Regions from separate parts of the Silvimonas iriomotensis genome, predicted to be linked through region 2. Evidence: predicted binding sites of a transcription regulator. Region 2 holds the regulator's gene; each other region holds the start of a gene.
The links. The regulator sigma-54, encoded in region 2, starts transcription at its own class of promoters, with help from an activator protein. The targets are predictions, from matches to a motif close to CTGGCACGCTTCATGCTT.
Positions count from the first base shown of each region.

Region 1: glnL (nitrogen regulation protein NR(II)) is a predicted target of sigma-54. The motif match lies at 4,215-4,232, and genes of this name have one in related genera.
Region 3: flgJ (flagellar assembly peptidoglycan hydrolase FlgJ) is a predicted target of sigma-54. The motif match lies at 3,312-3,329, and genes of this name have one in related genera.

Region 1 is NZ_BMLX01000003.1:334,327-341,211, reverse strand. Features, by position in the region: gene glnA (type I glutamate--ammonia ligase) at 1-31, shown strand, start outside; gene IEX57_RS13095 (O-methyltransferase) at 259-849, shown strand; gene IEX57_RS13090 (sensor domain-containing diguanylate cyclase) at 940-2,451, shown strand; gene IEX57_RS13085 (HAD-IA family hydrolase) at 2,541-3,164, shown strand; gene IEX57_RS13080 (Rdx family protein) at 3,192-3,476, shown strand; gene IEX57_RS13075 (DUF4124 domain-containing protein) at 3,503-3,988, shown strand; gene glnL (nitrogen regulation protein NR(II)) at 4,325-5,422, shown strand; gene ntrC (nitrogen regulation protein NR(I)) at 5,419-6,828, shown strand.
Region 2 is NZ_BMLX01000006.1:126,151-133,035, forward strand. Features, by position in the region: gene kdsC (3-deoxy-manno-octulosonate-8-phosphatase KdsC) at 9-527, shown strand; gene lptC (LPS export ABC transporter periplasmic protein LptC) at 537-1,121, shown strand; gene lptA (lipopolysaccharide transport periplasmic protein LptA) at 1,150-1,662, shown strand; gene lptB (LPS export ABC transporter ATP-binding protein) at 1,659-2,426, shown strand; gene IEX57_RS17650 (RNA polymerase factor sigma-54) at 2,470-3,882, shown strand; gene hpf (ribosome hibernation-promoting factor, HPF/YfiA family) at 3,974-4,303, shown strand; gene ptsN (PTS IIA-like nitrogen regulatory protein PtsN) at 4,516-4,989, shown strand; gene hprK (HPr(Ser) kinase/phosphatase) at 4,970-5,914, shown strand; gene rapZ (RNase adapter RapZ) at 5,914-6,774, shown strand; gene IEX57_RS17675 (NusG domain II-containing protein) at 6,761-6,885, shown strand, end outside.
Region 3 is NZ_BMLX01000001.1:449,277-456,161, forward strand. Features, by position in the region: gene flgF (flagellar basal-body rod protein FlgF) at 1-261, shown strand, start outside; gene flgG (flagellar basal-body rod protein FlgG) at 359-1,144, shown strand; gene IEX57_RS02025 (flagellar basal body L-ring protein FlgH) at 1,276-1,968, shown strand; gene IEX57_RS02030 (flagellar basal body P-ring protein FlgI) at 1,985-3,094, shown strand; gene flgJ (flagellar assembly peptidoglycan hydrolase FlgJ) at 3,366-4,283, shown strand; gene flgK (flagellar hook-associated protein FlgK) at 4,415-6,607, shown strand; gene flgL (flagellar hook-associated protein FlgL) at 6,745-6,885, shown strand, end outside.

The DNA of each region.
Region 1 (6,885 bases), on a different contig from region 2:
GGTCGAGTTCGACATGTACTACTCCCTGTAATGACCCCGCCTGCTCCGGCAGGCTGTCATTGCAAAAAAACCCGCTCAGGCCTCACGGCCGGGCGGGTTTTGTTTTATGTACTCTGACGCTGGTCCACCATAGCCTCACGCAAGTCGGCCCATCAGGCACCTTGTGCTTGAGTCCTTGCTCTTTGTGGTGTTGACTGAAATTGTTGCGCCGCATCACAACCATGACACGCCCGTCCTGATCAGCAAGGTCCATGATCCATGCATGACGCTTTAGCGGCCCTCAAAGCCGAGCTTGAACAATTTGGCGAGTCCAACGATAGCCAGCAGACAGAGCGTGGCCGGCGCATGCTCAATATCACGCGGGATACCGGTGAGTTTCTGGCAGTGATGGTGCTGGCAACCCACGCCCGGCGCATTCTGGAGATCGGCACATCCAACGGGTACTCCACACTCTGGCTGGCCGAGGCTGCGCATGTCACGGGCGGGCTGGTGACCACCGTGGAGCATGCCGAAGACAAGATCGCCATGGCTAGCGCCAATTTCGCCCGCACCAGCTTGTCTGGCCAGATCAACCTGGTTCATGACGATGCCGGCCGTTATCTGGCAGAGGTGCATCCGGCCTCTTGTGATCTGTTGTTTCTGGATTCTGACCGTCACCAGTACCTGGACTGGTGGCCGCTCTTGCAGCGCGCGTTGCGGCCCGGTGGTGTGCTGATTGTGGACAACTTCATATCGCACAAAGCCGAAATGACGGATTTTTACACACTCGCACAATCAGACCCGGCTTTCAGCACCAGTATTGTTGCTGTAGGCAAGGGTGAGTTAGTCGCCGTAAAGCACCCTGATTGAAACCGAATAGCAGCACGCTATTTCCTTACCAATCAAGAAAGAGTACCCTCGCTGGGCTGTGCGTTGCCCCTATCCATTCACCGGTTCTGCATGTTTACATTTCATTCGCCACTTCGCTCCCGCTTGCGGTACTTCCTGCCCCTGCTGATCATTCAGGTTTTGAGCGGCTGGTTAAGTGTCGGCGCCGGTGCCTTGCCGGGCGAAAGCGTCGCCGCCATCTGGTTGCCCAGCGGGGTTGGCGTGGTGACGCTGCTGGTGTTGGGGCAACCGGGTTTGCTGGGCGTCTGGCTGGCCAGTTTGCTGGTCACCATCCCGGTCACCGCGCAACTGACCGGGCTGGGCATGGCCTGGCGCATGGGGCTGGCAGCGGCCGCGCTGGATGCCTTGCAGGCCTGGCTGGCCATGCGCGCCTGGCGCATTCATGAAACCCGCCATCACGCCAATTTTTTACGCCAGCCGCAGGATCTGATCTGGTTCTGGTTCTGGGTATGTACGGTGCCGGCGCTGGCCACCGCCCCGTTCATGACCTTGCTGCAATGGAGCTGCCACGCGCTGCAAGACCCGTCCCTGAGCGGCGTGGCGCGTCATTTCCTGATGCTGGTGTTATCCAACATTGCCGGCATCTTGCTGGCCACCCCGGTTTATGTGCTCTGGCGTGATCGCGGCCGCTGGGACCTGCGCTGCAATGCCCTGCGCCACTTGTGGCCGGTGGCGCTGATCGGCCTGATTCTGGCGGGCGCCTTGCTGATCTACCCGCCCGCCCTGGCCTTGCTGTTGCCGGTGCTGCTGGCGACCACGGTGCGCTTTCGTCTGCCCGGCATGGTGGTTGCCATGCTGGCCACTGCGGTGATTATCTCTGCCGCGACGGTGTTTCATATCGGCCCGTTCGTGCACGGCGACTCGTTGATGGTGTTCATCAACCTGCAGCTGTTCCTGTTCTCGACCACCATCATGCTGCAGTACCTGGCGCTGGCGCAGGAGCTGATCAAGCGTCACCGCGTGCAACTGGAGTCTGAAGTCGCCGCCCGTACCGAGGCCCTGGCGCAGGCCAACGAGCGCCTGAAAGAACTGGCCACCACCGACGAGCTGACCGGTGCGCCCAACCGCCGTGAATGGCAACGCCGTTGCGCCCAGGCCGTGCTGATGGCCCGCCGCCAGGACACGCCGTTGTCGATCCTGCTGCTGGATCTGGATCACTTCAAAATGGTCAACGATACCCACGGCCACCTGGTCGGGGACTTGATGCTGCGCGCCGTGGCCAATACCTGCCGCGAGACCCTGCGCGCCAGTGACAGCTTCGGGCGCTGGGGTGGCGAGGAATTCGTCGTGGTCCTGCCTGATACCTCGCTGGCCGACGCCGAACAAGTGGCAGAGAAACTGCGCATTGCCATCGCTGCCACGCATGTGCCGCTGGATGGCGGTTTGTACGTGCGCATTACGTCCAGCATGGGCGTCGCCCGCCTGCGCCCCAGCGACAACGACCTGGATGACCTGCTGACCCGGGCCGATCACGCGCTTTACCACGCCAAGGAATACGGCCGGAACCGCGTGGTGCTGGAAACCGAACTGCCGGCCAACGATTTACCGGCAAAGCACGGATAACCGGCCGCCCCTGCCCGCCCCTTGCCCTGCGCAACCACGCTCATCCTGGCTACAATAACGGTCCCATCCGCATAACCCGGCTTTGACCCATGAGCGTGCGTGCAGTTGTTTTCGATTTTGGCGGCGTCCTGTTTGACTGGAACCCGGAGTACCTCTACAGCAAGCTGATTCCCGATGCCGCGGAACGCCAGTGGTTCTTGCAGCATGTCTGCAATGGCGACTGGAACCTGCAGCAAGACGCGGGCCGCACGCTGGCCGATGCCACAGCGGCACTCATCGCGCAGTACCCGGATCACGCCGAACTCATCCGCGCCTTTTATGGCCGCTGGCCAGAGACGCTGGCCGGCGTCCTGCCTGAAGGCATCAAGCTGATGGAAGACCTGGAACAGGCCCAGGTGCCGCTGTACGGCCTGACCAACTGGTCTGACGAGACCTTCCCTTACGCTTGGGAGCACTATCCGTTTTTGCATCGCTTCAAGGACATCGTGGTGTCCGGCCGGCTCAAGATCGTCAAACCTGATGCCGCCATCTACCACGAGATGTTCCGCCGCATTGCCAAAGACCTGCCCGACCTGCAACCGGCCGAACTGGTATTTATTGACGATAACGCGGCCAACGCACAGGCGGCTCGCGCGTTAGGCTGGCATGGCATTCATCATGTCAGCGCGGCAAAGACCGAAGCCGCCCTGCGTGAACTGGGCCTGACTTTCTGATCCAACCGTTCTTGACCGGAGCAACCCATGGCAACCGCGACCCGCGTGAGCATTCTTTACTGCACGCAATGCAACTGGCTGCTGCGTTCTGCGTGGCTGGCGCAGGAACTGCTGTCGACTTTTGCTGACGAACTGGGCGAAGTGGCTTTGCAGCCCGGTACCGGTGGCGTGTTTGTCGTGCAGTGCGGCGATCAGGTGATCTGGGACCGTAAAGTGGAAGGCCGTTTTCCTGAAGCCAAAGAATTAAAACAGCGCGTTCGTGATTTGATCGCGCCAGACCGGCCGCTTGGTCATAGTGACCGCCCGAGCTGAACGAGGCTGTGTTAAGGTTCCGCCCCATGTCCAGTTTTCCCGTTTTCCGTTTTGCCGCCCTGACTACGCTGGCCCTGCTGGCCGCGTCTGCCTACGCCGACATTTACAAGTCTGTCGATGCCGACGGCCGCGTCACGTTCTCCAACATTCCCATGAAGGGCGCGGTCAAGGTGTATACCGACCCCATCCCCATGGGCAGCAGCAAGGTGCATGGCAAATCGGGCGGCGGCAGCAAAGTCACCGCCCCCAGCCCGGCTGATTTTCCGCGCGTGGATGCAGCCACCCAGAAATCCCGCGATACCAACCGCCGCCAGATTCTGACTGACGAGCTGGCCACCGAACAGCAAGCGCTGTCTGATGCCCGCAAGGCGCTGGCCGATGCCCAGACCAGCACCGATGCCCAGAACAATCCGCAAAAGTATCAGGAGCGGGTCTCCCGCCTGCGGGACAACGCCACCCTGCACGAGAAAAACGTAGCCGCCTTGCAACAGGAAATGGCGCGCGACCGCTGATCCGCACCTTTGTATCTGCCCAAACGCCCGCCTTTGCGGGCGTTTTGTTTTGTATCGCCCGGTTTTGATTCCTGCCGCGCCCCATCCTGAACCACGTTCCTCACCGACCAACGCCAGATTGATCCCCATACGGGGGCAATGCACCAGTTCGAACCCTATAATGCACCGTATAAGTGCATTGTCTGGTTTGCAGGCGCCCAAATATCCATTTGTGGCGTGTCTGGGGCTGGCCCGCTAATTGCTTAATCATCCCGCATGAAAGAAGCGGCGGGCCGTCACAAGCGACCACGCCAGGCTTCGCGCCTGATTGATCCACGTTTTCATAGACCGCACCCTATGACCAAAAGCCCTATTCCTGCCATTTTTGCCGGACTGGAATTTCTTGATGCGGCGGTATTGGCCACGCGCGACGACGGCGCGCTGGTCTATTACAACCCTGCCGCAGCAGATTTTCTGGGCTTGCGTGACGACTGCCTCGGCATGGCGCTGACAGAGTGTCTGGGCCCCGAGAACCCCGTCGCCCAGGCACTGGCCAATGCCAGCATCAACAACATCAGCCTGACCGAGCACGAAATTGCGCTCAACACCACGCATGGCGAGGTGTATGTCTCGCTGACCGCCAGCCCGATTGAATGCGCTGAAGCGGCGGCGATGGCGGAAATCCGCCAGATTGATCAGCAACGCAAGATCGCCAACGAGGAGCGCCTGCAAGCACAGCAGCAGGCCAACCGTGAGCTGATCCGCAACCTGGCGCACGAGATCAAGAACCCGCTCGGCGGCATTCGCGGCGCGGCGCAGTTGTTGTCGCGTGAATTGCATGACCCGCAACTGAAGGAATACACGCAGGTCATCATCGAGGAATCACAGCGCCTGCAAAGCCTGCTTGACCGCTTGTTGACGCCGCATCGCTTGCCGCAACTGGCGGAGTTGTCGATCCACGAAGTGCTGGAACGCGTACGCAGCCTGATGCTGGCCGAGACGCCCAATGGCCTGGCGATCAAGCGCGACTATGACACCAGCCTGCCGTCGTTGATTGGCGATCGCGAACAACTGATCCAGGCCGTCCTCAACATCATGCGCAACGCCATCCAGGCCATGGACGGCGTGGGCGAGATCATGCTGCGCACGCGGGTGGCGCGTCAGGTCACGCTGAACCGTCAGCGCTACCCGATCGCCATCCAGCTGCAGATCATCGACAACGGCCCGGGGATTCCCGAGCACCTGAAAGAAACGCTGTTTTACCCGCTGGTGTCCGGCCGGCCAGGCGGAACAGGGATCGGCCTGCATCTGGCGCACACCTTTATCAACCAGCATCACGGCACCATCGATTTCGACAGCCGCCCCGGTTATACCTGTTTCAACATGCTGCTGCCGCTCAATGGCTGGCAGGGATTTGACAAGACAACTACAACCAAAGCCACGGAGCATCCATGAGTACTGTCTGGGTCATCGACGACGATCGTTCCATTCGATGGGTCTTCGAAAAAGCGCTCGCTCGTGAAAACATCGCACACGCGTCTTTCGCCTCCGCTACCGAAGCCCTGGCCCGTCTGGGCCGTGAAGTACCCGAAGCCATCGTGTGCGATATCCGCATGCCCGGCGAATCGGGCCTGACCTTTCTGGAACTGGTCAAAAAGGATTATCCCGGCTTGCCGGTCATCATCATGACCGCGCATTCAGACCTGGAAAGCGCCGTTTCGGCCTTCCAGGGGGGCGCATTTGAATACCTGCCCAAGCCGTTTGACGTGGACCAGGCCATTGCCCTGATCCAGCGTGCGCTGCAAGAAGGCGCGCGCCAGGGCGGTACGGAAGAAGCGCCGGTCTCCAACCCGGATATCCTGGGTCAGGCACCGGCCATGCAGGACGTGTTCCGCGCCATTGGCCGGCTGTCGCAATCGGCCGCCACAGTGCTGATCACCGGTGAATCCGGCGCGGGTAAAGAACTGGTGGCACGCGCCTTGCATCGCCACAGCCCGCGTTCGGCCAAGCCGTTCATTGCCATCAACACGGCAGCGATTCCCAAAGACTTGCTGGAGTCAGAACTGTTCGGCCACGAACGCGGTTCGTTCACCGGCGCCGAGGCCCGTCGTCAGGGCCGCTTTGAGCAAGCCGAAGGCGGCACGCTGTTTCTGGATGAAATCGGTGATATGCCGGCGGACCTGCAAACGCGTCTGTTGCGGGTGCTCTCTGACGGGTATTTCTACCGCGTCGGCGGTCAGGCGCCGATCAAGGCCAATGTGCGCGTGATTGCCGCCACCCACCAGAATCTGGAAGAGCGCGTCAAACAAGGCGCATTCCGGGAGGACTTGTTCCACCGCCTGAACGTGATCCGTCTGCGCCTGCCGGCGCTGCGTGAACGCCGTCAGGATATTCCGCTGCTGGCCCGCCACTTCTTGTCCCGTTCTGCGGCAGAACTGGGCGTGGAATCCAAACGCCTGTCTGAAGACGCCATGACGGCGCTGAGCAACTTCAGCTTCCCGGGCAACGTGCGGCAACTGGAAAACCTGTGCCACTGGATCACCGTGATGGCGCCGGGTGCGATTGTTGAAGCGGGCGATTTGCCGCCGGAAATCAACGAAAGCCCGGAAACGCTGGATGGCGTGACCCTGGTTGGCGGAGGCGACTGGCGCGCTGCGCTGGCGGCCGATATTGGTGGGCGTCTGGCCAAAGGCGAGAGCCGCGTGCTGGACGAGATCATGCCTGCCTTTGAGCGGACAGTCATCGAAAGAGCGCTGGCACATACTGGCGGCAAACGGATTGAAGCGGCAGAATTGCTGGGATGGGGTCGCAATACGCTGACCCGCAAGATCCAGGAACTGGGTATGGATGACGAAGTGTAAACGGTTCGTTTTGCGCACCTGCCAGTACGTGGGGCGCATCGTTTACGCGCGACGGGG
Region 2 (6,885 bases):
GACAAACAATGAATTCGCAAGCCGCAACCGCCGTGCGCCTGATGATTTTTGACGTAGATGGCGTCATGACCGACGGCAGCCTGTACTACACCGATGCCGGCGAGGAACTGAAAGCCTTCAACTCGCTGGACGGACACGGCATCCGCATGCTGCAGGACAGCGGCGTCAAGGTGGCCATCATTACCGGCCGCAAATCAAAACTGGTGGAACACCGCGCCCGCAATCTGGATATCGAACTCTTGTATCAGGGTGCCAGCGACAAACTGGCCACCTTTGCCGAACTGCTCGAAAAAACCGGCCTGACCCAGGAACAATGCGGCTACATGGGCGATGACGTGATCGATCTGCCGGTCATGCGCCGCGTGGCATTTGCCATTTCGGTGCCGGATGCGCCACACATTGTGCGCAGCAACGCCCACTATGTGACCGATGCACGCGCCGGGCACGGTGCAGTGCGCGAAGCCTGTGAAACCATCATGCAGGCCCAGGGCACGTTCGATGGCATCATGGCCTGGTATCTTCGGTAAGGACGTTTTGTGAACCGTTTGTCTTCGCGACTTCTGCCAGTTGTACTCATCCTTTTCCTGGCCTTGCTGGTCTGGGGCCTGAACACGGCCGCCACACTGCCTGCGCTGAATGACAAGCGCCTTGCCAACGAGCCCAACCTGATCGCCGAGCACTCGCATACCGTGCGCTTTAACGACAAAGGGCAGCCCTATCAGCGCCTGGATGCCGATAAAGCCAGCCATTACGAAGAAAATGACTCGGCCTGGTTCGAAAACCCGCACCTGGTCTCGACCATTCCCGGACAGCCCCGCGTTGATCTGGTCACCACCCGCGTACAGTCCATCAACCGCGGCGACAAGTTCTGGGCGCCCGATCCTGTAACCGTGACCCGCCAGCCGGATGAAAAACATGCCGAGATGGTCGTCAAGGGCTCGCAGGTCTGGTATCAACCCAAACCGGGCCTGGCCTGGTCCGAGGCGCCTGTCGTAGCGGACATGGGCAGCAACTATCACGCCAACGGGGTCGGCTTTCAGGCAGACATCACTGATCAGACCCTTCTTCTCAAATCCAGAGTGAGCACCCTTTATGTCCCTGCGCCACGCAGCAGCAAATAGCGCCCTTTTCGCCAGCCTGGCGCTGGCCATGGCTGTCGCATTTGCCTCGACCGCCGACCGCGAGAAACCGCTCAAGGTCGAGGCCGATTCGGCCACGTACGACCAGAAAACCAATACCGGCGTGTACACGGGCAACGTGATCGTGACGCAAGGCTCCATGACGCTGCGCTCTGACAAACTGACCGTGCACCAGGATGCCGACGGCATGCAGTATTCGCAAGGCGACGGCCGCCCGGTGAAATTCCGCCAGCAAGCCGACGATGGCGAATGGGTTGACGCCGAGTCCCTGCACTATGACTACAACCAGAAAACCGGCTTTCTGGTGCTGACCAACAAGGCCTGGGTACGCAAGGGCCAGAACGAGGTGTTCGGTGATGTCATCACCTACAACCTCAACACGGACCAGTACTCGGCCACCAGCAACAAAACCGGTGCAGGCCGGGTCAACGTGACCATTGTGCCCAAGAAGAAGGACGCCAGCGCCCCGGCCACGAAGCCGGCAGCCGCTGCGGCCAGCGATACCACAAGCGAGAAACAATGAGCGCCACTCCGACTCCCAACGGCCCCGTGACCCAGCCGCTGACCGCCTCCCTGAACGCCACTGGCCTGATGAAGCGTTATCGCAAGCGCACGGTCGTGCGTGATGTGTCGATCCGCGTTGATGCCGGCGAAGTTGTTGGTTTGCTGGGCCCTAATGGCGCCGGCAAAACCACCAGCTTTTACATGATCGTGGGCATGGTCGCGGCCGATGGCGGCCAGATCAGCCTCAACGGTCAGGACATCAGCCGTCTGCCCATGCATGAACGCGCGCAACTGGGTCTGGGCTATCTGCCGCAGGAAGCCTCCATCTTTCGCAAGATGACCGTGGCGCAAAACATCCTGGCCGTGCTGGAACTCAGAGAGAAAAACGCCGCGCGCCGGGCCGAGCGTCTGGAAGAGCTGTTGCATGAGCTGCACATTGCCCACCTGCGCGATAGCGGTGCCATGAGCCTGTCTGGTGGCGAGCGCCGCCGTGCCGAAATCGCCCGGGCGCTGGCGGCTGATCCGCGCTTCATTTTGCTGGATGAACCGTTCGCCGGCGTCGATCCGATCGCGGTGATGGATATCCAGCGCATCATTGCCTACCTGCGTGACCGCGGTATTGGCGTGTTGATTACCGATCACAACGTGCGTGAAACGCTGGGCATTTGTGATCGCGCCTACATCATTTCAGAAGGTGCGGTCATGGCCTCGGGCCACCCGGCCGAAATCATCGCCAACGAACAGGTACGCAAGGTGTACCTGGGCGAACACTTCCGGATGTAACGCGTATGTCCGCCGCACCGCCCCTGGCCCCCAGACCTGCCGCATGAAGCAATCCCTGCAACTGCGGCTGTCGCAGCAACTGAACCTTACCCCGCAACTGCAACAGTCGATCAAGCTGTTGCAGCTGTCCACGCTGGATTTCCAGACCGAGATTGAACGTTACCTGCTGGAAAATCCGTTGCTTGAACAAGACAGTGGCGGCAGCAGTTCTTCCGATTCAGCCGAGAGCACCAGCAGCACCGATTCCACCGACAGCACCACCACCAGCGACGACAGCTACGACGGTGGTGGCGACGATATGGAATGGGGCGGCGGTACGCGCAGCGGCGGCGACGATGAGGACGATTTTGATCCGGCCACCCAGGTGGCCCGTGAACTGACCCTGCGCGAATACCTGCTTGATCAGGCCGGCGTGTTGCGCCTGCCGGACCGCGATCACGCTGCTCTGGCGTTCATGATCGACGCCGTGGACGAAGAGGGATTTTTACCGTTCTCGCTGGAAGAATTACTGGAACAAATCCCGCCGGAGATCGTCTCTCAATTAGAACTTGAGATTGATGATCTGGCGGTCGCGCTGGCCCGGCTCAAGCAGTTTGACCCGGTCGGCGTGGGTGCCCGCAATACGGCGGAAGCGTTGTTTTTGCAGTTACGACAGCTTGAATCCACCCCTGCTTGCGAGTTGGCCCGACAAATCGTCGGACAGCATCTCGATTTATTGGCGGGGCGTGATTACACTAAGTTGAAAAGGTTACTGAAATGTGACGACGCGGCCCTCAAAGCCGCGCAAACCGTGATCACCAGTCTGAATCCACGCCCTGCAGCACAATGGGCGGCATTGACACCACGCTACGTTGTACCTGACGTACTGGTGCAAAAGATCAAGGGGCAATGGCAGGTGAGACTCAATCCAGCCGCGATGCCGCGGTTGCGTATCAATCAGGTGTACGCAGATATCCTGCAACGCAGCGAGGGCGGAGTGCTGGCGCGCGAACTGCAGGAAGCCAAATGGCTGGTCAAGAGCGTTCAACAACGCTTCGAGACCATCTTGCGTGTCGCCCAAGCCATCGTGGAGCGCCAGCGCGCGTTCTTCGAGCATGGCGAAGTGGCCATGCGGCCGCTGGTCCTGCGCGATATCGCCCTGGAACTCGACCTGCACGAGTCCACTGTCTCCCGCGTCACCACCCAGAAGTACATGGCCAGCCCGCGCGGCTTGCTGGAATTCAAATATTTCTTTGGCAGTCATGTCGATACCGAAGCCGGTGGCGAATGCTCGGCGACGGCGATCAAGGCACTGATTCGCCAGATGATCCAGAACGAAGACAAAACCCGGCCGCTGTCAGACAGCGCTATTGCCGACGCATTATCCGGGCAAGGGATCGTGGTTGCGCGACGAACCGTTGCCAAATACAGGGAGGGTATGAACGTTCCACCCGTTAACTTGCGCAAAAACCTGTAATCGCTTGGCCTGGAGCGGCTGGAAACAATCCAGCCAGCTGGGTTGCATCAGCCGCCCCTGGTTTTAATGGCTCAACCAGAAGGAGAATGCCATGAACCTCAACATCAGCGGACATCACGTCGAAGTGACCCCGGCCCTGCGGTCGTACCTGACCAGCAAGCTTGACCGGATAGTGCGGCACTTTGATCAGGTAGTAGACGTCAGCGCCATACTTTCTGTAGAGAAGTTACAACAGAAAGCGGATGTCACCGTGCGTGTGCGCGGCAAGGACATTCATGTTGAGGCAGTCGACAAGGACATGTACGCCGCTATTGACCTCCTTGTCGATAAACTGGACCGGCAGATCGTCAAACACAAAGAGTGCTTGATGGATCACCGTGGGGACGCCATCAAACATCAGCAAACGGTCGAAGAAGAGTGATTTTTTCGATATAAACCAAGCATCTTGATGCAACAAACGGGAACCCTGAAAACGGGTTCCCGTTTTTGTTTATGCCGTTGGGGCGGTACAATAGGATGAATTGAAAATGCAAACCGGACCGACGATCGCAGTTTTGGCGTTCGCGGTACCCTATCAATGGTGCGGCGCGACAATTGCGTGGCTGCCCACCAGGTCAGCGAGCCGGCTAAACGATGAGTCTGATTTCCAGAATCCTGCCTGCCAGCAACGTCTTTCTAGATATGGACGTGGGCAGCAAAAAACGGATATTCGAACAGGTAGGCATGCTGTTCGAGAACAGCCACGCCATTGCGCGCAGCGTCATTTTTGACAGCCTGTTTGCGCGCGAGAAACTGGGCTCCACCGGTCTGGGGCAAGGCGTGGCCATTCCGCACGGCCGCATCAAGGGCCTCAAGGAAGCCAGCGGCGCCTTTATCCGCCTGAAAAACCCGGTGCCCTTTGACGCGCCCGACGGCAAACCCGTGACACTGATCTTTGTGTTGCTGGTGCCGGCCGCCGCCACTGACCTGCACCTGCAGATCCTGTCCGAGCTGGCCCAGCTTTTCTCTGACAAGACCGTGCGCGATCAGCTTGCCAGCGCCAGCGATGTCGACACGGCTTTCAAGCTGATTTCCACCTGGGAACCGTATGCCGCAGATTACCGTTAGACAGTTATTCATCGATAACGCGGAAAAGCTCAGACTGACCTGGGTCGCCGGCCAGTCTGGCGCCAACAATCTGCTGACCAACGATGCCGCCGAACAAAAGCCGCGGCTGGCCCTGGTCGGGCATTTGAATTTCATTCACCCCAACCGCGTGCAAGTGTTGGGGATTGCCGAAGTCAATTACTTTGCCGGGCTCTCGCCAGAGGCGCAAAAAGACTCGGTCGAGCGCCTGTTTGCCAATGAAATGGCGCTGATGATTGTCGCCAACAGCCAGCAGGTGCCCGATACCCTGCGCGAAGGGGCAGAGCGTCACCACGTGCCGCTGCTGACTTCGACCGAACAATCGCCGTACCTGATGGACGTGCTGCGCTACTACCTGGCCAAGGCGCTGGCCGTGTCTACGCATCTGCACGGCGTGTTCCTGGACGTACTTGAAGTGGGCGTCTTGCTGACGGGCGAATCGTCCATGGGTAAAAGCGAACTGGCGCTGGAGCTGATCTCGCGCGGCCATGGCCTTGTCGCTGATGACGTGGTCGAGGTCTACCGCACCAACCCGGAAACCCTGGAAGGACGCTGTCCGCCCATGCTGCGCGACTTTCTGGAAGTGCGCGGGATTGGGGTACTGAATATCCGGACCATTTTCGGTGAAACCGCCGTCCGCCCCAAAAAGACCCTCAAGCTGATCGTGCACCTGGCCAAGGCCGGGGGCGAAACCCTCGCCCCGATCGACCGTCTGCAAATGCAGGCGGCAACGCAGGAAATCCTCGGCGTGCAGATCCGCAAGCTGGTCATCCCTGTGGCGGCCGGTCGCAACCTGGCGGTGCTGGTTGAGGCCGCCGTGCGTAACTACATTCTGCAATTGCGTGGCATTGACTCCACCCGCGAGTTCATCGAGCGCCATCAACGCTTTATGGAGCTGGGCGAGTAATGGCGCACAAGGGTCAGCAAGTCATCCTGCTTTCCGGACTGTCCGGCGCAGGCAAAAGTGTCGCGCTGCGTGTACTGGAAGACCTGGGCTATTTCTGCGTCGATAACCTGCCCTCGCCCATCCTGCCGCAAACCGTGGCCTTGCTGGATGAAGATGGCTACCCCAAGGTCGCCATCGCCGTTGATGCGCGCAGTGCCCATAATCTGGCGGCATTCCCGGACTACCTGGCGGCGATGCTGGAACTCAAGATTGATGTGCGCTTGCTGTTCCTCGAGGCCTCTGACGAAGTCCTGATCAAGCGTTTCTCTGAAACACGCCGCAGTCATCCGCTGGCGGGTGAACACCTCACCATCACCGAAGCCATTGCGCAGGAACGCGAGATCCTGGAGTACTTCCTCCTGAACGCGTACCGGGTTGATACCAGCTCGCTCACGGCCAATCAGTTGCGGGCCTCGGTGCGCGATTTCGTCGGGCTGGATAAATCCCGCCTGACGCTGATTTTTGAATCGTTCGGCTTCAAGCATGGTATCCCGCTGGATGCCGACTTCGTGTTCGACGCCCGCTGCCTGCCCAACCCGCATTACGACCCGGTGTTGCGCCCGCTGACTGGTAAAGACGAGCCCGTGATCGACTTTCTGAAACGCCAGGAGAGCGTGGGCCGCTACCTGACGCATCTGATCGGTTTCCTGGAACACTGGATTCCGGAGTTCGATCGCGATCACCGCAATTACGTCACCGTGGCCATTGGCTGCACGGGTGGCCAGCATCGTTCGGTCTTCCTGACCGAGCAACTGGCCCGGCATTTTGCCAACCAGCGCCAGGTCCTGGTGCGCCACCGTGAACCGCATGTCAAAAACTGAGTGGCAATTGCTGCGGCCCGGCGACTGGTTCACCGTCGCGCTGGGCGCAGCGCTGGTGGTGCTGTTTGCCTGGTTTGCCTGGAATACCGACGCCGCCACGCACGTGCGCGT
Region 3 (6,885 bases), on a different contig from region 2:
CTGAAACTGGTCAACCCGGCCGGGACCGATGTGTACAAAGGTACCGATGGCCTGTTCCGGATGCGCGATGGCTCCGCCGCCCAGACTGATGAAAACGTGGAAGTGGCCCCGGATGCGCTGGAAAACAGCAACGTCAATGCCGTGGATGAACTGGTGAACATGATCAGCTCGCAGCGCCATTACGACATGCAGGTGCAACTGATCCAGTCGGCAGATACCAATGCCCGCTCGGTGGCGTCGATCATCCAGTTCAGCAGCTGATCAAATCACTGAGATGCCGTTTCAGGCCGCAACACCGGGCCAGGTTTACTGAATGCAATACCGCGCTCGCGCAAGATAAAACAAGGAAGAACACACCATGATGCGTTCGCTGTGGATCGCCAAGACGGGCATGGATGCCATGCAGAACAACGTCGACGTGATCTCTCATAACCTCGCCAACGTGGCCACCAACGGCTACAAGCGCGAGCGTCCTATTTTTGATGACTTGCTGTATCAGAACCTGCGCCAGCCTGGCGGCGCCACCAGCCAGACCACCAGCCTGCCAACGGGCCTGCAACTGGGTACCGGTGTGCGCACGGTCGCCACCGCGCGGATTTTTGAGCAAGGCAGTCTGCAGAACACGGAAGGCCAGCTTGATCTGGCCATCAATGGCGTCGGTTTCTTCCAGATTACCCAGCCCGATGGCACCACGGCCTATACCCGTGATGGCTCGTTCCAGCTGGATAACCAGGGTAACGTCGTCACCGCAGAAGGCGAGGCCCTCAGCCCGGCCATTCAGGTGCCGGCCGGTACCACCTCCGTCAGCGTGGGCAAAGACGGCACGGTGACCGCCATTGTGAACAATGTGGCCAGCGCCCCGGTGACCCTGGGTGTGATCCAGCTGGCTACGTTCATCAACCCGGCCGGTTTGCAGGCCATTGGTGACAACCTCTACCTGGAAACCAACGCTTCTGGCGCGCCGACGGCAGGTCAGCCGGGCACCAATGGTCTGGGTGCGGTTAACCAGGGTTATGTGGAAACGTCCAACGTGAACGTGACCGAAGAGCTGGTCAACATGATCCAGGCGCAGCGTGCGTATGAAATCAACTCGCGCGCGGTGACCACGTCTGACCAGATGCTGCAAAAGCTCGAATCGATGTAAGGCAATACAAGCAGTAAAGCTGTAAAGCAGTGAATGGATTGAGGCAAACGCAACGGCCACCGCGGCCGTTGCCGGCAAGACGATTGAAGCAGGACGGCCGCCGCAGGCAGCCGCGAGAGAAGGGTACGAGCATGGCGGTGAAAAGATCACGATGGGTACGACTGGCGCTGGCAGCGGTGACGTTGTCGCTGGGGGCCTGTGCCGTGGTGCAACCCAAGTCGATTGTGACCGGGCCGACCACCATCCGGCCAGAACCGGCCCTGCAATCGAACTACAACCAGGGTTCGATTTTCCAGACTGCCAACTCCCGCCAGCTGTTTGAAGAGCGCACCGCCAAACGCCTGGGCGATGTGCTGACCATTACCATTGCGGAAAACCTCTCCGCCACCAACAAGGTGGATACTTCCACCGACCGCAAGGGCACCTTGTCGCTGAGTGGCAGTGGCTCCTTGCCGGGCATGCCGGGTTATCTGCGCGAGTTCATGGGCGCCACAATGAACACCAGCAACGAAAACAAGTTTGCCGGCAATGGTTCTACCGACAACACCAACACCTTTACCGGCTCGCTCTCGGCCACGGTGATCGAGGTCTTGCCCAACGGCAACCTGCAGATTGGCGGCGAAAAACAGATCGCCATCAACGGTCATGTGAATACCTTGCGGCTGACCGGCATCATCAACCCGACCGACATCCAGGCCGGCAATACCATTCCGTCGACCAAAGTGGCTGATGCCCGGATTGAACAACTGGGCGTGGGCGCGCTGGCCGATGCCACGACCATGGGCTGGCTGCAGCGCTTTTTCCTGAGCGTGATGCCTTACTGAGAGTGCGCGTGAAATCATGAATACGATGACCATCTTCAAGCGCTTTGCCCTGTGTGCCTTGATGCTGCTGGCTGCAGGTGCAGCCCGGGCCGACAAGGTACGTGACCTGGCCAGTATTGCCGGCGTGCGCCCCAACCAGCTGGTGGGTTACGGTCTCGTGGTAGGTCTGGACGGCAGCGGTGACCAGACCACGCAAACGCCATTCACGGTGCAATCCGTGATCAACATGCTGAACAACCTGGGCGTCCAGGTGCCCTCCGGCGGCAACCTGCAACTGAAGAACGTCGCTGCCGTTACAGTGACGGCCAACCTGCCGGCGTTCTCCCGCCCGGGTCAGCCGATTGATGTCACTGTTTCGTCGATCGGTAATGCCAAATCACTGCGCGGCGGCACGCTGGTGCTGACCCCGCTGAAAGGTGTGGACGGCCAGATTTACGCCATGGCGCAAGGCAACGTGGTGGTGGCCGGGGCGGGCGCTTCTGCCGGTGGTTCCAGCACGCAGGTCAATCAACTGGCCACGGGCCGGATTCCGGACGGCGCCACGGTAGAACGCTCGGTGCCCGGTGGCGTGGGGCAGGGTGACTTTGTACAGCTGGAACTGCTGCACACCGACTTCACCACCGCCAGCAATATGGTCAACGCCATCAATAACCAGTTTGGCCCGATCGCCTCGGCGCAGGATGGCCGGGTGATCCAGGTGCGGGCGCCGGAAGACGCCAACCAGCGCGTGTCTTTCCTGGCCCGTCTGGAAGGGCTGGATGTCACGCCGGCAGAGGTGGCCGCCAAGGTCATCATCAATGCCCGCACGGGTTCAATCGTGATGAACCAGGCAGTGCAGGTTGATCCGTGCGCTGTTGCGCATGGCAATCTGACCGTGACCATTGCCGCCATGAATACCGTGGTCCAGCCGGGGCCGCTGGCGGGTGGCCGCACGGCCCGCGTGCAGAATGCGGATATCCAGATTGAAGCCGACAAGGGCGGTATTGTGCGCCTGCCCAAGGCATCCAACCTGCGTGACGTGGTCCGCGCGTTGAACGCAGTTGGCGCTACACCCCAGGATTTGCTGGCCATCTTGCAAGCCATGAAGGCGGCCGGCAGCCTCAAGGCAGACCTTGAGGTGATCTGACGCGGCATCCCCCCGCCGCGTCCATCAGGCCCGACCCACCCCCGGGGTCGGGTTTTTTTTGTCCTGGGGTCTGGCACAACTCCCGCCGGAGTGGGTTGTGCCGGCTTCTCATGTCTGCGTGTGCGCTTGGCCGGCGAGTGTTTGTGGCGTTGCTGGTGTGCCGGGCCGGCGGCTCGGCGGCAGTCTAAAGCTACCGTTCCATCAACCACTTACCCCTCTGGCACAGTGCTTGCTTCTTTACAGCTAAAGACCCTTAGCCGAATCGAGCCACATGACGTTAGACAGCCCGGCCAGCCGTAGCAACCTCGCGCAAGCCTTAGCTTCTGATCCGAACAGCATCGCTGCGTTGCGGCAGACCGCCAACACTGGTTCTAAAGCCGGTGTCAAAGCGGTGGCGCAGCAGTTTGAAGCCTTGCTGATGCAACAGATGCTCAAGTCCATGCGCGACGCTACGCCGCAGTACGACACGCTTTCCAGCTCGCCTGCGTCCAGCATGTTTCGCAGCATGTATGACGAGCAGATCGCGGCGAACATGTCGGCGCACGGCGGGGTGGGGTTGGCGGATGCCATCGTGCGGCAGATCAGTATTCAGCAAGACCCGTCGCTGTTGAAACAGGCCTGGCACACGCCGCCCAACCCGTTTGGCAAGAGCAGCACGCTGACAGGCAAAGCGGCAACGGCGGCAACCGGGGCGGCAAAAGATGCCGGTGACGGCGGCAATACCGCGTCATTCATCGACAAGATCGGCAACGCGGCCAGGTCGGCCAGTGCCACGCTGGGGGTGTCGCCGCATGTGCTGGTGGCGCAGGCTGCGCTAGAAACCGGTTGGGGCAAGAAGCCGCTGACCGACGCCTCCGGCCAGGATACGCACAACTTGTTTGGCGTGAAGGCCGGCAAGGATTGGCAAGGCAAGACGGCAGATGTCACCACCACGGAATACGTGAACGGTGTGCCGCAAAAGAAGACGGAAACATTCCGGGCGTATGACTCTTACGCAGATGCCATGAGCGATTACGCCAGCATCATCAAGAGGCGTTTCAGTGATGCGGTCGGCTCAGGCAGTGATGCCAAAAGCTATGGCACGGCGTTGCAGTCCAAGGGCTACGCCACAGATCCGTACTACGCCGGCAAGCTGGCTGTGGTGGCGGCAAGGGTGCAAAAACAGATGGCTGGTTCAGGCAACGCCTGAGCGGTTGTGAGTGATGGTCACGGGTGAGTTTCCCCGTCCTGGTAATCAAGATTCAGGTCAGATGGCCGATATCAGGTAAAGCGCCGGTTGTGGTCATACCAACCGCCGCGAACAAGTAACGGAGCAGGACAATGAGTGTTTTCAGTATCGGCGTATCGGGTCTGAACGCGGCGAATCTGGGTCTGGTGACAACCGGCCACAATATCGCCAACGCCAGCACGCCCGGCTATTCGCGCCAGAGCATCGTGCAAAGCGCCGTGTACCCGCAGCAAACGGGGAGCGGCTTTGTCGGCATGGGTGTTCAGGTCGATACCATCAAGCGCGCATATGACCAGTTCCTGACCAAAAACCTGCAATCGGCGACATCGCAGAACAGTTATCTGACTTCGTATCTGTCGCAATTGCAGGATATCGACAACATCGTGGCTGATCCGACCGCGGGCGTGTCGCCGGCGCTGCAGGATTTCTTCACCTCGGTGCAGGGCGTGTCGAGCAACCCGTCCGATTCGCCGTCCCGTACCGCCATGCTGACCTCTGCGCAGACGCTGGTATCGCGGTTTCAGACGTTCAACACGGAACTGCAGCAAGAGGCATCCACCACCAATGGCCAGATCACCGATACGGTGAGCAACATCAACGCCATTACCTCGCAGATTGCCAATCTGAACACGCAGATTTCGGTGCTGGGTAACTCTGGCCAGCCGCCCAATGACTTGATGGATCAGCGTGATGAACTGGTGCAGAACCTGAACCAGTACGTGAAAGCCACCACCGTCACCAATAGCGACGGCACCATGAACGTGTTCATCGGTAATGGGCAGAACGTGGTGGTGAACGGCACGGCGTTCCAGCTGGCGGCGGTGCAATCGCCATCCAATCCGCAGAATATTTCGGTCGCGTACAAGCTCAACAACACGACCGTGTACCTGCCGGACAACTCGCTGGCAGGCGGTAGTCTGCAAGGCTTGCTCGATTTCCGTAACAACTCGCTGACGCTGGCGCAGAACACGCTGAACCTGACCGCCATTGGCCTGGCGCAGACCTTTAACGCCCAGCAAAAAGCGGGGCAGGATCTGAACGGCAATATCGGTCAGAACATTTTTTCTTATCAGGCAGCATCCAGCTTCACCGCCAACGTCAACGGCGTGAACGTCAATGTGAGCCTGCCGACGGCCTCGTCGCCCACGCCGCAGTCTGATTTCTCGCTGGCGTATGACAGCACCACCGGCAATTACACGCTGACGCGGATGACGGATAACTCTACCGCGACGATTACCGGCGCACAGATGACTGCCGGCTTCACCGCGCTGGGCGTCACATTGCAGTCGGGCAGCACGCCGGCGGCCTCGGGCACCGGGACATTTACCTTCCCGCCTGCGCTGGGCTCGGTCAATGCCAACTCGCTCAATACCGGCAACGCGCAGTTGTCCGGCTATATCGGCGATGCCACCAAGCTGACCACCAGCAACTACAAGTTCAGCTACGACGGCACCAATTACACGCTGACGCGCCTGTCTGACAACACCCAGACCACGTTTACCGCAGCGCAGGTTGCGGCCGGCCCGGTCGGTACGGATGGCTTTCTGGTCAACATCTCCAGCGGCACCATGAACACCGGTGACAGCTTCAATATCCAGCCGGTCGCCAATGTGATTTCCAATCTGTCGGTGGCGACCACTGATCCGTCGCTGGTGGCGGCGGCTGCGCCGATGACGGCGACGGCCAACATCAATAACACCGGCAGCGTGACGCTGACCCAGCCGACGGTGGATACCCCGCCGACCTCGACCACCAGTGGCTCGCTCAATCCGGCGGTAAAGAACCCGGTGACGCTGTCGTTTACCTCACCGACCACCTTTACGCTGACCGATAGCACCACCGGTGTGACCACCGCGGCGCAAACTTATACCGCAGGCATGACGGTGAGCTACAACGGCTGGAACATGGTGCTGAACGGCACACCGGCAACGGGCGACACCATCAGCGTTGGCCCCACCGTGGCCGGTACGTCGGATAACCGCAATGCGCTGGCACTGGGCAAGCTGCAAACCAGCAAACTGCTGCTGAACGGCTCTGTGACCTATCAGGATGCCTATAGCAATATGGTGTCCAACATCGGTACCGAGACCAACCAGATTCAGGTGATGTCGCAAGCCCAGACCACCGTGCTGACCAATGCGCAGACGGCGCGTGATTCTCTGGCCGGGGTGAACCTGGATGAAGAAGCCGCCAATCTGTTGCGTTACCAGCAGGCGTATCAGGCTGCCAGCAAGGTGATCCAGATCGCGCAGGAAGCATTCCAGTCGATCGTGAATATCGGTTAAGTTTTGGCGGCACTTGCCGATATCTGAAAGTGATGCGCCGGTTACGGCTGGCGCGCTGAACTTACCGCCAGCACCAGTTGTCGCAAAAAGACGGGCTGCCGTGCATTCACCGGCCCGCCGCGCCAGGGGTTAGAAACATGCGTATTGCAACCAGCACCATCTACAATCTGAACACCCAGAACCTGGATACCCTGACCTATCAGCAAAACCAGCTGCAGCAAATGCTGTCGACGGGTCGGAAAATCCTGACACCTGCGGATGATCCGGTGGGTTCTGCA